2 regions of the Pseudonocardia sp. P-1 genome follow, and region 2 is predicted to be linked to the other one. Evidence: predicted binding sites of a transcription regulator. Region 2 holds the regulator's gene; the other holds the start of a gene.
The links. Region 2 encodes HspR, which represses chaperone genes until heat shock. Its sites were predicted from a motif close to ANNTTGAGTNNNNNNNACTCAANNT; they were not measured.
Positions count from the first base shown of each region.

Region 1: the regulator HspR is predicted to act here: its motif matches at 4,685-4,709, upstream of lon (endopeptidase La).

Region 1 covers NZ_CM176614.1:2,622,732-2,628,703, reverse strand. The annotation lists gene AC0GKK_RS12735 (bifunctional DNA primase/polymerase) at 1-520, shown strand, start outside; gene AC0GKK_RS12730 (DUF445 domain-containing protein) at 803-2,146, shown strand; gene AC0GKK_RS12725 (helix-turn-helix domain-containing protein) at 2,306-2,770, shown strand; gene AC0GKK_RS12720 (hypothetical protein) at 2,776-3,504, shown strand; gene AC0GKK_RS12715 (DUF2516 family protein) at 3,712-3,966, shown strand; partial or broken gene AC0GKK_RS12710 (YbaK/EbsC family protein) at 3,963-4,501, shown strand; gene lon (endopeptidase La) at 4,747-5,972, shown strand, end outside.
Region 2 covers NZ_CM176614.1:3,321,288-3,327,259, forward strand. The annotation lists gene dnaK (molecular chaperone DnaK) at 1-654, shown strand, start outside; gene grpE (nucleotide exchange factor GrpE) at 693-1,355, shown strand; gene dnaJ (molecular chaperone DnaJ) at 1,444-2,670, shown strand; gene AC0GKK_RS16290 (heat shock protein transcriptional repressor HspR) at 2,676-3,131, shown strand; gene AC0GKK_RS16295 (MDR family MFS transporter) at 3,299-4,489, opposite strand; gene AC0GKK_RS16300 (ABC transporter substrate-binding protein) at 4,757-5,972, shown strand, end outside.

The sequences.
Region 1 (5,972 bases), 700 kb from region 2:
GTGGGACAGCTACCGAGCCGTCTACGGCGCGGAGCTGCGAGCGGCCGCTCGCGAGTACGCCGACCACGGTTGGCCGCTCGTGCCGGGGCCGGGCGCGGAGGTCATGCTCGCGACGGGCGACGTGCTCGACGTGGTCGAGGTCCCGGCGGTCATCGGTCGCCGGGTCTGCCGGACGCTGCGTGAGGCCGGCGAGGTCGTGCCGGTCGCCGCGACGCCCGAGGGCACCTGGTGGTTCCCGATGAGCCCGCGGCACGCGCTCCCGGCCGAGCTGAGCCTGCACACCGACGTGGTGCTGCACACCGACGGCATCGGCGTCGTCGCCCCGCCGACCGAGCGTCCCGAGGGCTGGGTGCAGTGGCGCGTGGCCCCGGCGCGGGTCGGCTACCGGGTGCCCGAGGCCGCGGTCGTCGTCGAGGCGATCTGCGACGCGGTGCGCCGTCGCGACAGCGAGCAGGCCCTGCCCGACGAGCAGGAGGCGCGGGCCGAGCAGTCCGGCGTCCCGGGCGCCCTGCGGCGCTGACCCTCCCGCGCGGCCCGGACGGAACCGAGGATCCGGCCCGCGCGACCGCGTACCGCCCGCCCGGGTTCCGTCCCGTTGCCGTCCCCGCCGATCACCCGCGGGGACGCCGGGACCGGCCGGGCGGTACGCCCGGAAGCGGCGCCCGAGGGGGCACTTCTCCCTCGCCGCGCAGCCGCTCCACCGGCCACGGCCGGGTCCGGCGGGACATCCCCCGGGCCCGGCCGGGACCCACGGCGCGTGCCCCCGCCGCCCGATGTCGGTGTCCCCGGGCACTATGGGTGTGTGCAGACCTCCCGCGCGCCGGAGCGCCCGACCCCCGTCCCGCAGCGGGACCGCACCGTCGGATCCGTTCCCAGCGTCCCTCTCGGCGGCTTCGGCCCCGGTGACGAGCAGAAGCGGCGCGACCTGCGGCGCATGAAGGCCGTCGCCACCGGGTTCCTTCTCGGCGCGACGGTCGTGTTCTTCGTCGCGAAGTACTTCGAGGTCGTCCGCGGTGTCCCCGGGGCGGACTACGTCCGGGCCGCCGCCGAGGCCGGCATGGTCGGTGCGCTCGCCGACTGGTTCGCGGTGACCGCGCTGTTCCGGCACCCGTTGCGGATCCCGATCCCGCACACCGCGATCATCCCGCGCAAGAAGGACATGATCGGTGACAGCCTCGGGGACTTCGTCGGGGAGAACTTCCTGTCCGAGTCCGTCGTCCGCGACAAGCTCGAGCGGATCGGGGTCAGCGAGTCGGTCGGGCGGTGGATCGCCGAGCAGCACAACGCCGACCGGATCACCACCGAGCTGGTCACCGCCGCGCGGGCCCTCGTGACCGTGCTGCGCGACGAGGACGTGCAGAACGTCATCGAGACCGTCGCGGTGCGCAAGCTGATGGAGATCCCGGTCGGTCCGCCGATGGGCAAGGCGCTGGAGGGCGTCCTGGCCGACGGCGCCCACCGCAGGCTGGTCGACCTCGTCTGCGACCGCGCCTACGACTGGGTCGCCGACAACCAGGAGATGGTCCTGCGGGTCGTGCACGATCGCGCACCGTCCTGGACGCCGCGCTTCGTCGACGACCTCGTGGCCGACAAGTTGTTCGCCGAGATCCGCGGGTACGCCTGGGCGGTCAAGACCGACCCCGAGCACCCGCTGCGGCACGCCGTGGACCGCTACCTCGCCGAGTTCGCCCGCGACCTGCAGCACGACGCGACGACGATGGAGCGCGCCGAGCAGGTCAAGCGCCAGGTCGTCGAGCACCCGGAGGTGCAGCACTTCATCGGCCGCGCCTGGACGGTCGTGAAGTCCATGGTCCTCGACGCCGCCGACGACCCGTCGAACGAGCTGCGCCTGCGCGTGCGCGACGGCCTCATGGCCTTCGGGCGGCGGCTGGGCCGCGACGCCGAGCTGCGCGCGAAGCTCGACGGCTGGCTGGCGGACGCCGCGTCGTACGTCGTGCGGCACTACCGGCACCAGATCACCACCCTGATCACCGAGACCGTCGCCCGCTGGGACGCGGAGGAGACCTCGCGCAAGATCGAGCTCCAGGTGGGGCGGGACCTGCAGTGGATCCGGATCAACGGCACCGTCGTGGGGGCGCTCGCCGGCCTGGTCATCCACACCGTGGGGGAGCTCGTCATCGGGTGATCGGTCGGGTGTCCCCGGATGACATCGCACCGTCACCGGGCCGTCACCGACGTGGCGCACGCCACGTGACCAGCGCTAGCACTGTGCTTGCAGGAGCTAGCGGCGCCGCGTACGGTCGGTTCCGTCAGTGAGGAACGGATCGAGGCGGAGGTGAGATGGATGGCCACCGAGCGCAAGCACGGAGAGCGTGAGTCCGTCGAACCCGTCGAGCGCGTCGCGCAGGCCGTCGAGAGCGTCGGTCAGACCGTGGGGCACGCGGTGGAGGACATCGGGTCCTATATCCGCGCCCAGCGCGAGGCCGCCCAGGTCTCCATGCGGCAGCTGGCCCGCACCGCGGGCGTCAGCAACCCGTATCTCAGCCAGGTCGAGCGCGGGCTGCGCAAGCCGTCCGCCGAGATACTGCAGCAGATCGCCAAGGGGCTGCGGATCTCCGCCGAGGCGCTGTACGTCCGCGCCGGGATCCTCGAGGAGCGGCCCGCCGGTCAGGTGACCGACGCGGTGCTCACCGATCCGACTCTCAACGAGCGGCAGAAACGTGTGCTGCTCGATGTCTACGAGTCCTTTCGCAGGGAGAACGGCCTCTCTGCCGGCACCACCGACACCCCCACCGATACGAGGAAGTGATCACCATGGCCGTGAACCTCCCCACCAGCGCCGACGTGCAGAAGCTGCGTGAGCAGACCGCCGAGCAGGCCGAGGTCGTCCGCACCCCGCTGCTCGCCGTGCTGGGCGCTGGCGACTTCGCCGTCACCACCGTGAGCAAGGCCGTCACCGACGCCCGCTCCACCGCCACCAAGCGCGCCGAGGAGGTGCAGACCCGCGTCCAGGAGCTCCCCGACGAGCTCAAGGAGCTCCGCGGCAAGCTGTCCTCGGACAACATCCGCAAGCAGGTCGAGGAGTTCCGCTCCGAGGTCGAGGGCGTCTACGTCGGATTCGCCCAGCGCGGTGAGAAGGCCTGGGGCCGGATCCGCAAGCAGCCGCAGGTCAAGCAGGCCATCGCGACCGTCGAGGGTCTGACCGAGAAGTTCGACACCCGCGTCGACGAGTTCGTGGACGAGACCCACGACGTCGCCGTCAAGACCCTGGGTGCGGTCACCACGCAGACCCGCTCGGTCGGTGAGAAGGTCGCCCGCCGCGCCCAGACCGCCGCGAGCGAGGCCGCCGAGGTCGTCACCGAGGTCTCGAAGGAGGCCGCCGAGGCGATCGAGGAGGCCGGCGACGAGGTCGCGACGACCACGCGTTCGACCGCGCGCCGCACCGCCGCCAAGACCGACCCGAAGACCGCCACCGGCGCGAAGGTCCCGGCCCGCAAGCCGACCACCCGCCGCGGTACCTCGACGGCGTCGGCCAAGAAGTGACACCCGCCGGGCCCCGCGCCCGGTGAGCACGACCCGCGCCCCCGGCCGATCCCGATCGGCCGGGGGCGCCGTCGTGTGCGGATGCGGATCGTCCTGCCCGGATCCGGCGCCGGACGTGACCGACGCCCGGGTTGTCCGTACCCTGGCCGAGTGCTGTCACTGCCAGGTGCCCCCGATGAACTGATCATCTTCGTGATCAAGTGGATCATGGTCGTGGTCGGCGGGTTCTCGTTCGGGCACGCACTGATGCAACGTGCGGACGCCTTCACCGCGGCGGGCAAGCTCACCAAGAACGCATGGCTGGGCATCACCGGCGTCGCGCTGCTGCTCCTGATCATCACGAACGGCCCGATGTTCGGCGGTGCCATGTTCTGGCTGGCCGCCACCGTCGCGACGCTGGTCTACCTGGTCGACGTCAAGCCCGCGGTGATGGAGGTCCAGGGCGGCGGACCGCGCTGGTGAACCCCCCGGCCCTCGGGGCGCTCACGGCCGTCCCGGCGCCGGCCCGGCCCGACCTGCTCGCGGAGCCCGTCGCCGTCGCGCTGGCGGGGCTCGACGCGGGCCGGATCGCCGTCGCCGAGATCGATCCCGACCTGGCCGACACCGCCGCGTTCTGTGCCGCCTACTCCTCCCCGGTCGAACGGGCCGCGAACTGCGTGGTCGTCGCCGGGAGGCGTGGCGGCGAGACCCGGTACGTCGCCTGCGTGGTCCTCGCGACGACCCGGGTCGACGTCGACGGCGCGGTGAAGCGCCGCCTCGACGTGCGCACGGCGTCGTTCGCGCCGATGGACGACGCCGTCGCCCTGACCGGGATGGCCTACGGCGGCATCACCCCGATCGGGCTCCCCGCGGACTGGCCGCTCCGGCTGTCGCCCGGGGTCGCCGGGGCCGACGCCGTCGTCGTCGGGAGCGGGACGCGGGCGGGAAGCCGGCGGTGCCCGGCGACCTGCTGGCGTCGCTTCCCGGCGCCGAGGTCGTGCCGGACCTCGCGCGCTGAGTCGGCAGCCCGTGCTGCGGGCCGCCTCCGCGGCGGTGCACCCCAGCCGGTGGCTACCCCCGCGGGGGAGCGGGACGGCGGGCCCGTCGGCCGAGGTCCAGCCCGCGGGCAGCGGCAGGAACTGGCCGCCCGCGGAACCCGGTGTGCCCACGGTCGCCGTGACGTGCTCCGGTGGTCGCGTTCGCCCTGAGCGGACACGACTCAACTCCGGGAAGCGGAGGACCCTCCGTGTGGTTGGGCAGGACATGAGTGACGTGCTGACGCTCCCGGTCCTGCCCCTCGACGACGCCGTGGTCCTGCCCGGCATGGTCGTCCCCGTCCGTCTCGACGACTCCGACACCCGTGCCGCGGTGGACGCGGCCACCGCCGCGGCCCAGGACCGCGACGACGGGAGACGGGTGCTCGTCGTGCCCCGCATCGACGGCCGCTACGGCGCCATCGGCGTCGTCGCCGTGCTCGAGCAGATCGGCAGGCTCCCCAACGGGGACCGGGCCGCCGTCGTGCGGGGCGAGCGGCGCGCCCGCATCGGGTCGGGGGTCTCCGGCCCCGGCGCGGCGCTCTGGGTCGAGGCCGAGCCGGTCGACGCCGGCGAGCCCACCGGCCGCACCCACGAACTCGCCCGCGAGTACAAGGCCCTGGTGATCGGCATCCTGCAGCAGCGGGGAGCCTGGCAGGTCATCGACTCCGTGCAGCAGACGAACGACCCGGGCGCGCTCGCCGACCTCGCCGGGTGGGCGTCGTGGCTGGACGTCGCGCACAAGGCCGAGCTGCTCGCCGAGACCGACCTCGACGCCCGGCTGGAGAAGCTCCTGAGCTGGACCAAGGAGCACGTCGCCGAGCAGGAGGTCACCGAGAAGATCTCGAACGACGTCCGCGAGGGCATGGAGAAGCAGCAGCGCGAGTTCCTGCTCCGCCAGCAGCTCGCCGCGATCCGCAAGGAGCTGGGTGAGGACGACCCGGAGGGCTCCGACGACTACCGCGCCCGCGTGGAGGCCGCCGACCTGCCCGACGACGTGCGCAAGGCCGCGCTGACCGAGGTCGGCAAGCTGGAGCGCTCCTCGGACCAGAGCCCGGAGTCCGGCTGGATCCGGACCTGGCTCGACACCGTCCTCGACATCCCGTGGAGCACCACGACCACCGACTCGTCGGACCTCGTGGAGGCCCGCCGCATCCTCGACGCCGACCACGCCGGCCTCGACGACGTGAAGGAGCGTCTCGTCGAGTTCCTCGCCGTGCGCGCCCGTCGCGAGCGCAAGGGTCTCGACACCGTCGGCGGCCGCGGCTCGGGCGCGGTGCTCTCGCTGGTCGGCCCGCCCGGCGTCGGCAAGACGTCGCTGGGGGAGTCGGTCGCCCGCGCGCTCGGCCGGAACTTCGTCCGCGTCGCGCTCGGCGGCGTCCGGGACGAGGCGGAGATCCGCGGTCACCGGCGCACCTACGTCGGCGCGCTGCCCGGCCGGATCGTCCGCGCCAT
Region 2 (5,972 bases):
AACCAGCCGTCGGTGCAGATCCAGGTCTTCCAGGGCGAGCGCGAGATCGCCGCGTACAACAAGAAGCTCGGCATGTTCGAGCTGACCGGCATCGCGCCGGCGCCGCGCGGCGTCCCGCAGATCGAGGTCTCCTTCGACATCGACGCCAACGGCATCGTCAACGTGTCCGCCAAGGACATGGGCACCGGCAAGAGCCAGGAGATGACGATCACCGGCGGGTCGGCCCTGTCCAAGGACGACATCGACCGCATGGTCAAGGAGGCCGAGGCGCACGCCGAGGAGGACGCCAAGCGTCGCGAGGAGGCGGAGACCCGCAACCAGGCGGAGACCCTCGTCTACCAGACGGAGAAGTTCGTCAAGGAGAACGACGAGAAGCTCCCCTCCGACGTGAAGGACGCGGTGAACGCCGCCCTGGGCGAGACCCAGGAGGCGCTGAAGGGCACCGACCACGAGGCGATCAAGTCCTCGATGGAGAAGCTCGCCACCGAGTCCCAGAAGATGGGGTCCGCCCTGTACTCGCAGCCCGGTGCCGAGGGCGCCGCGGGTGCCGGTGCCGAGGGTGGTGCCGGCGCGGCCGGTGCCTCCGACGCGCAGGACGACGTCGTCGACGCCGAGATCGTGGACGACGACAAGGACGCCAAGGGCGGCAAGTGACGGCCGGCGGCCATCCACGGGACGACAGGACGGTCGACATGGCTGACGAACAGAAGCAGGAGGAGCCGGTGACGTTCCGGGACCGCCGCAAGGTGGACCCGGAGACCGGCGAGGTCCGTCCCGACGCCGACGCGAACGGGGCCGCCGACACGGCGGCCCCGGCCGGGGACGGCGAGCAGGTCGCGGGCCCGGCCGACGGGGAGGACCCGGAGCTCGAGAAGCTGCGGGCCGAGGTCGCCGAGCGCACCGCGGACCTGCAGCGGGTCAGCGCCGAGTACGCCAACTACCGGCGTCGGGCCGACCGGGACCGTGAGCAGACCAAGGTGGACGCGAAGGTCTCCTTCGCGAACGACCTGCTGGTGGTGCTCGACGACTTCGAGCGCGCCGCCCAGCACGGCGACCTCACGGGACCGTTCAAGGCCGCGGCCGACAAGGTCACCACGGTGCTGACCAAGCTCGGTCTCGAGCCGTTCGGGACCGAGGGCGAGTCCTTCGACCCGCAGCTCCACGAGGCCGTGCAGCACGAGCCGGCCGAGGGCTCCGGCCCCACGGTCACCGTGCTGTCCACGGTGCTGCGCCGTGGCTACCGCATCTCCGACCGGGTCCTCCGGCCGGCGATGGTGACCGTGCAGGACCGCCCCGAGGCTCCGGCCGGGGGCGGCGCGGACGCCGGCGACGGCGAGCCGCAGAACCCGGCCTGACCAGGACGGGAAGGGACGTGACCGCGCGGTGCGGTGGGAGGCGACCGGCCTCCCGCCGCACCGCGGGTCTGATCGGGAAGGAGGCGGAGTGACCCAGCGCGACTGGATCGAGAAGGACTTCTACCGCGAGCTGGGCGTCTCCTCGACGGCGTCCCAGGACGAGATCAAGAAGGCGTACCGCAAGCTCGCCCGCGAGCTGCACCCGGACGCGAACCCCGGTGACGAGAAGGCCGAAACCCGCTTCAAGGCGGTCTCCGAGGCCTACGGCGTGCTGGGCGACGAGTCCAAGCGCAAGGAGTACGACGAGACCCGCGCGATGTTCGCGGGCGGCGGCGGCTTCGGCGGGTTCGGCACCGGCGGTGGCTTCCCCGGTGGTGCGCGTCCCGGTGGCGCCGGCCAGGGCGGCTTCGACATCAACGACCTGTTCGGCCAGGCCGGCCGGTCCGGCGATGCCGGAGCCGGCGACTTCAGCGACATCCTCGGCGACATCTTCGGCCGCACCGCGCGGAACAACGCCGGCGGTGCGGGCGGGTACGGCACGGCCGGTGCCCGCCGCGGCCAGGACGTCGAGAGCAGCCTGACCATCTCCTTCGACGACGCGGTGCGCGGCGCGACGGTGCCGATCAAGCTGTCCTCGCCGGGGCGCTGCGAGCGCTGCGGCGGCACCGGGTCCCGGCCCGGCAGCACCCCGCGCACCTGCCCGACCTGCTCCGGTCAGGGTCTGGTGAACCGCAGCCAGGGCGCGTTCTCGTTCTCCGAGCCGTGCCGCGACTGCCGCGGGACCGGCCGCATCATCGACGACCCGTGCCCCGAGTGCCACGGCGACGGCGTGTCCACCCGGACCCGGTCGCTGACGGTGCGGGTCCCCGCCGGCGTCGACGACGGGCAGAAGGTCCGGCTCGCGGGCCAGGGCGAGCCCGGTCGCGGCGGCGCACCCGCCGGTGACCTCTACGTCACGGTCTCGGTCACCCCGCACCGGATCTTCGGGCGGTCGTCGAAGAACTCCGACGACCTGACCCTCACCGTGCCGGTGACCTTCCCCGAGCTGGCTCTGGGTGCGACCCTGACGGTGCCGACACTCGACAGCACCGTCTCGCTGCGGATACCGCCGGGGACCGCCAGCGGCCGGACGTTCCGGGTGTCGGGGCGTGGGGTCGAGCGCAGGAACGGGAAGAAGGGCAATCTGCTGGTCACCGTCGAGGTTGCGGTGCCGCAGAAGCTGGACGAGGCGGCCACCAGTGCGCTGGAGGCCTATGCCGAGGCGACGTCGTCGTTCGACCCGCGGGCCGATCTGCTCGGTAGCACCAGGAGGTGATGGCGGTGGCCGGACGACGCACCCCCCGGGACGGGGAGGAACCGCTGACCGTCGACGTGGCACACGACAGCCCGGTGTTCGTCATCTCGGTCGCCGCGCAGCTGTCCGGCCTGCACGCCCAGACCCTGCGCAGCTACGACCGGATCGGCCTGGTCAGCCCGGGCCGGTCCGCGGGCGGCGGGCGTCGCTACTCCCAGCGCGACATCGCGCTGCTGCGCGAGGTGCAGCGGCTCTCCCAGGAGGAGGGCGTCAACCTCGCGGGCGTCAAGCGGATCATCGAGCTGGAGCAGATGGTCGACGAGCTCTCGGCACGCCTCGACGAGGTCACCGCCGAGCTCGATGCCGTCCGGGCCGCCGCCGCGCAGGCCACGGCCGCGGTGCACCGCTCCTACCGGCGCGACCTCGTGCCGGTGGACCGGCGCCAGGCCGTCGTGCGCTGGCGCCCGGCCGACGAGGGCTGACCCCGGCACCCGCCCGCCGCCCGCCGTCGCGCCAGGAGCGCGGTGTCGTACCTCGGAGGGCGCCGCCGCACCCTCCGCGACGGGTGCGCGGACCACATCCGGGGTGCGACGGCTCCCCGGAGCCGCGCCGAACGGTGCGGGCCCGAACGGTGCGGGCCCGGGCGGGCTCAGGCCGTCGTCAGGACCCCGCGGCGGGCCAGCATCCCCAGCATCACGGCGCCCAGCAGCGGGACCGCGGCCAGCACCGCGAACGGCAGCACCGGCGGGAAGGCCGGGTCCAGCAGCGCGCCGACGCCGGTTGAGCCGACGAGCACCATCAGCCCGCCGAACGAGGCCAGCACCCCGAAGTGGGCGCCCAGCCTGCGCTCTCCGGCGAGCCGGGGCACCAGGTCCTGCGCGACCGGCACGGCGAACATCTCGCCGAAGGTCAGCAGCAGCACCATCAGCACCGCGGGTGCGAGCGCCCACCACCCCGGCAGGCCCGGCAGCAGCCGCGCCACCGCGACGACGGTGAACGACGTGGCCATCAGGCAGAACCCGAGCACCACCGAGCGGCCGGCCCCGATCCGGCGGCCCCACGTCGTCACCCTCATCTGCAGGGTGATCACCAGCACCGACATCAGCACGAACAGGAAGCCCAGTGCCGCGGTGCGGCCGATGCGCTCCAGTTCGTCGGGCAGCGCCAGGTACAGCTGGTTGTAGGACAGCAGCCAGCCCGAGTAGCCGGCCGCGAACAGCATGAAGCGACGGTTGCCCAGCACCTCGCCCCAGCCCGCGAGCATCGGCCGTCCGGCCTGCTCGGCCTCCCGCCACGGCAGCCACCGCCAGTGCGCCAGCCCCACCAGCACGAAGCCGGCGGCGGCGACCAGGCAGGCCAGCTGGAAGTCGACCAGCATGAGCGCGGTGCCGACCAGCGGCCCGGTGACCGTCCCGACCTGACCGGCGACGGCGAACATCGCGAACACCTCGGTCCGCGGCGGGCCCTCCCCGGCGCGTTCCCGTTCCCCGGCTTCCCGCGCCAGCGACGACTCGACGGCCGGCGAGAACAGGGCGGCCGCGAACCCGGTCAGCAGCGCCCCGCCGATGACCGCGGGCAGCGTGCCGGCGGCCCCGAGGAGGATGAATCCGGTCACGCGCAGCGCGCACCCGGCGAGCACGACCGGCTTCGCACCGAACCGATCGGTCAGGGTCCCGCCGATCACGAACAGCCCCTGCTGGCTGAACGTCCGCAGCCCCAGCACGAGCCCGACGGCCGCCGCGGCGAGCCCGAGGTCCTCGGCCAGATGCGTGGCCAGGTAGGGCAGCACCATGTAGAAGCCCACGTTGAAGGCCAGCTGGGTGCTGATCAGCAGTTTCATGACCGGCGGGAGCCCGCCGAAACGCTCCCATCGACCGACGCGGAGCGGAGCCGCGGGACGCGGGTCCGACTCGGGATCGGCGGGGCGGCGGAGCAGACTGCGGAGCACCACGAAGTGGTACCAGGTCGCCCTCTGCAGTCGCGACTCGATGGCAGTAACGACATATGCGCATGCATGCACACACTTGACCGTGTGTACAGGCTTACCGAAGATCTTCCGGGCGCCGGGTGACACACGGTCGAGGGGCGCCGGAGAGGACAGGTCGCCATGCCCGCCGCGCGCGCCGTCGTAGCACCCCGTCGTTCCCGGTTCCGGGTCGCCGTCGCCGTGGCGGTGAGCGCCGTGGTCCTCACCGCCTGCGGTGGCAGCGGCGGCGGGAGCGGCCGGGTCGTCCCGGACGGGCAGGCCACGATCGCGATGGCCTTCGGCCCGTCGGCCGGCTACGGGGTGGACACCGACGACGCGTTCGTCATCTCCCAGCTGGGTGTGACCGAGTCCCTGGTGGCGTCCGGGCCGGACGGCCGGCCGCGACCCGCACTGGCGACGGCGTGGGCCCAGCAGTCCGACCCGCGGACCTGGCGGTTCGAGCTGCGCCCCGGCGTGACCTTCCAGAACGGCGAGCCGCTCACCGGGCAGGCCGCCGCGACCGCCCTGAACTGGGTGGCCGGCGTCGCCGCGCCGCCGCGTGCGGTGCGCGGGATCGGCATGCAGGCCGCCGCGGACGGCGCGGACGCCGTGCGCGTCACGACGACGAAGCCCGACCCGATCCTGCCGCTGCGGCTGTCCAGCGCGAACACCGCGATCCTGGCGCCGTCGGCGTACCGGGCCACCCCGCCGTCGGTCCAGCAGACCGGCACCGGCCCGATGACGATCACCCAGGCGAACGGCACCCAGTCGGTGACCCTCGTCCGCAACGACCGCTACTGGGGCGAGCGCCCGCAGCTGGCCGGTGTCACCGCGAACTTCGTGCCCGACCCGGCCGCCCGCGCCCTGGCGCTGCGGGCCGGCGACGCCGACATCGCCCAGGAGCTCCCCGAGTCCAGCGCCCTGGAGTTCAGCGGTGACGAGTACGTGAACCAGACCGTCGCCGCGCCCCGGACGGCGTCGCTGATCCTCAACCAGTCCCGCACGCCCTTCGCCGACATCCGGGTGCGTCAGGCCGTCGCCGCCGCGGTGGACCGCACCGCGCTCGGTGAGCAGGCCCTCGCCGGGTCGGCGGTCCCGGCCTCGGAGCTGTTCGGCCCGGCGGTGGCATGGGGCTCGCAGGACGCCCCGCCGCCCGCCGATCCCGCGCGCGCCCGGCAGCTGCTGACCGAGGCCGGCTACGGCCCGGACAACCCGCTGCGAATCGAGCTGGGTGCCTACGGCGCCCGCCCCGAGCTCCCGACACTGGCCACCGCCGTCCAGGAGATGCTCCGCGGGGCCGGCATCGAGGCCACCGTCCGCATCGGCGACTACGACGCCCGCGAGCCGCAGCTGCTCG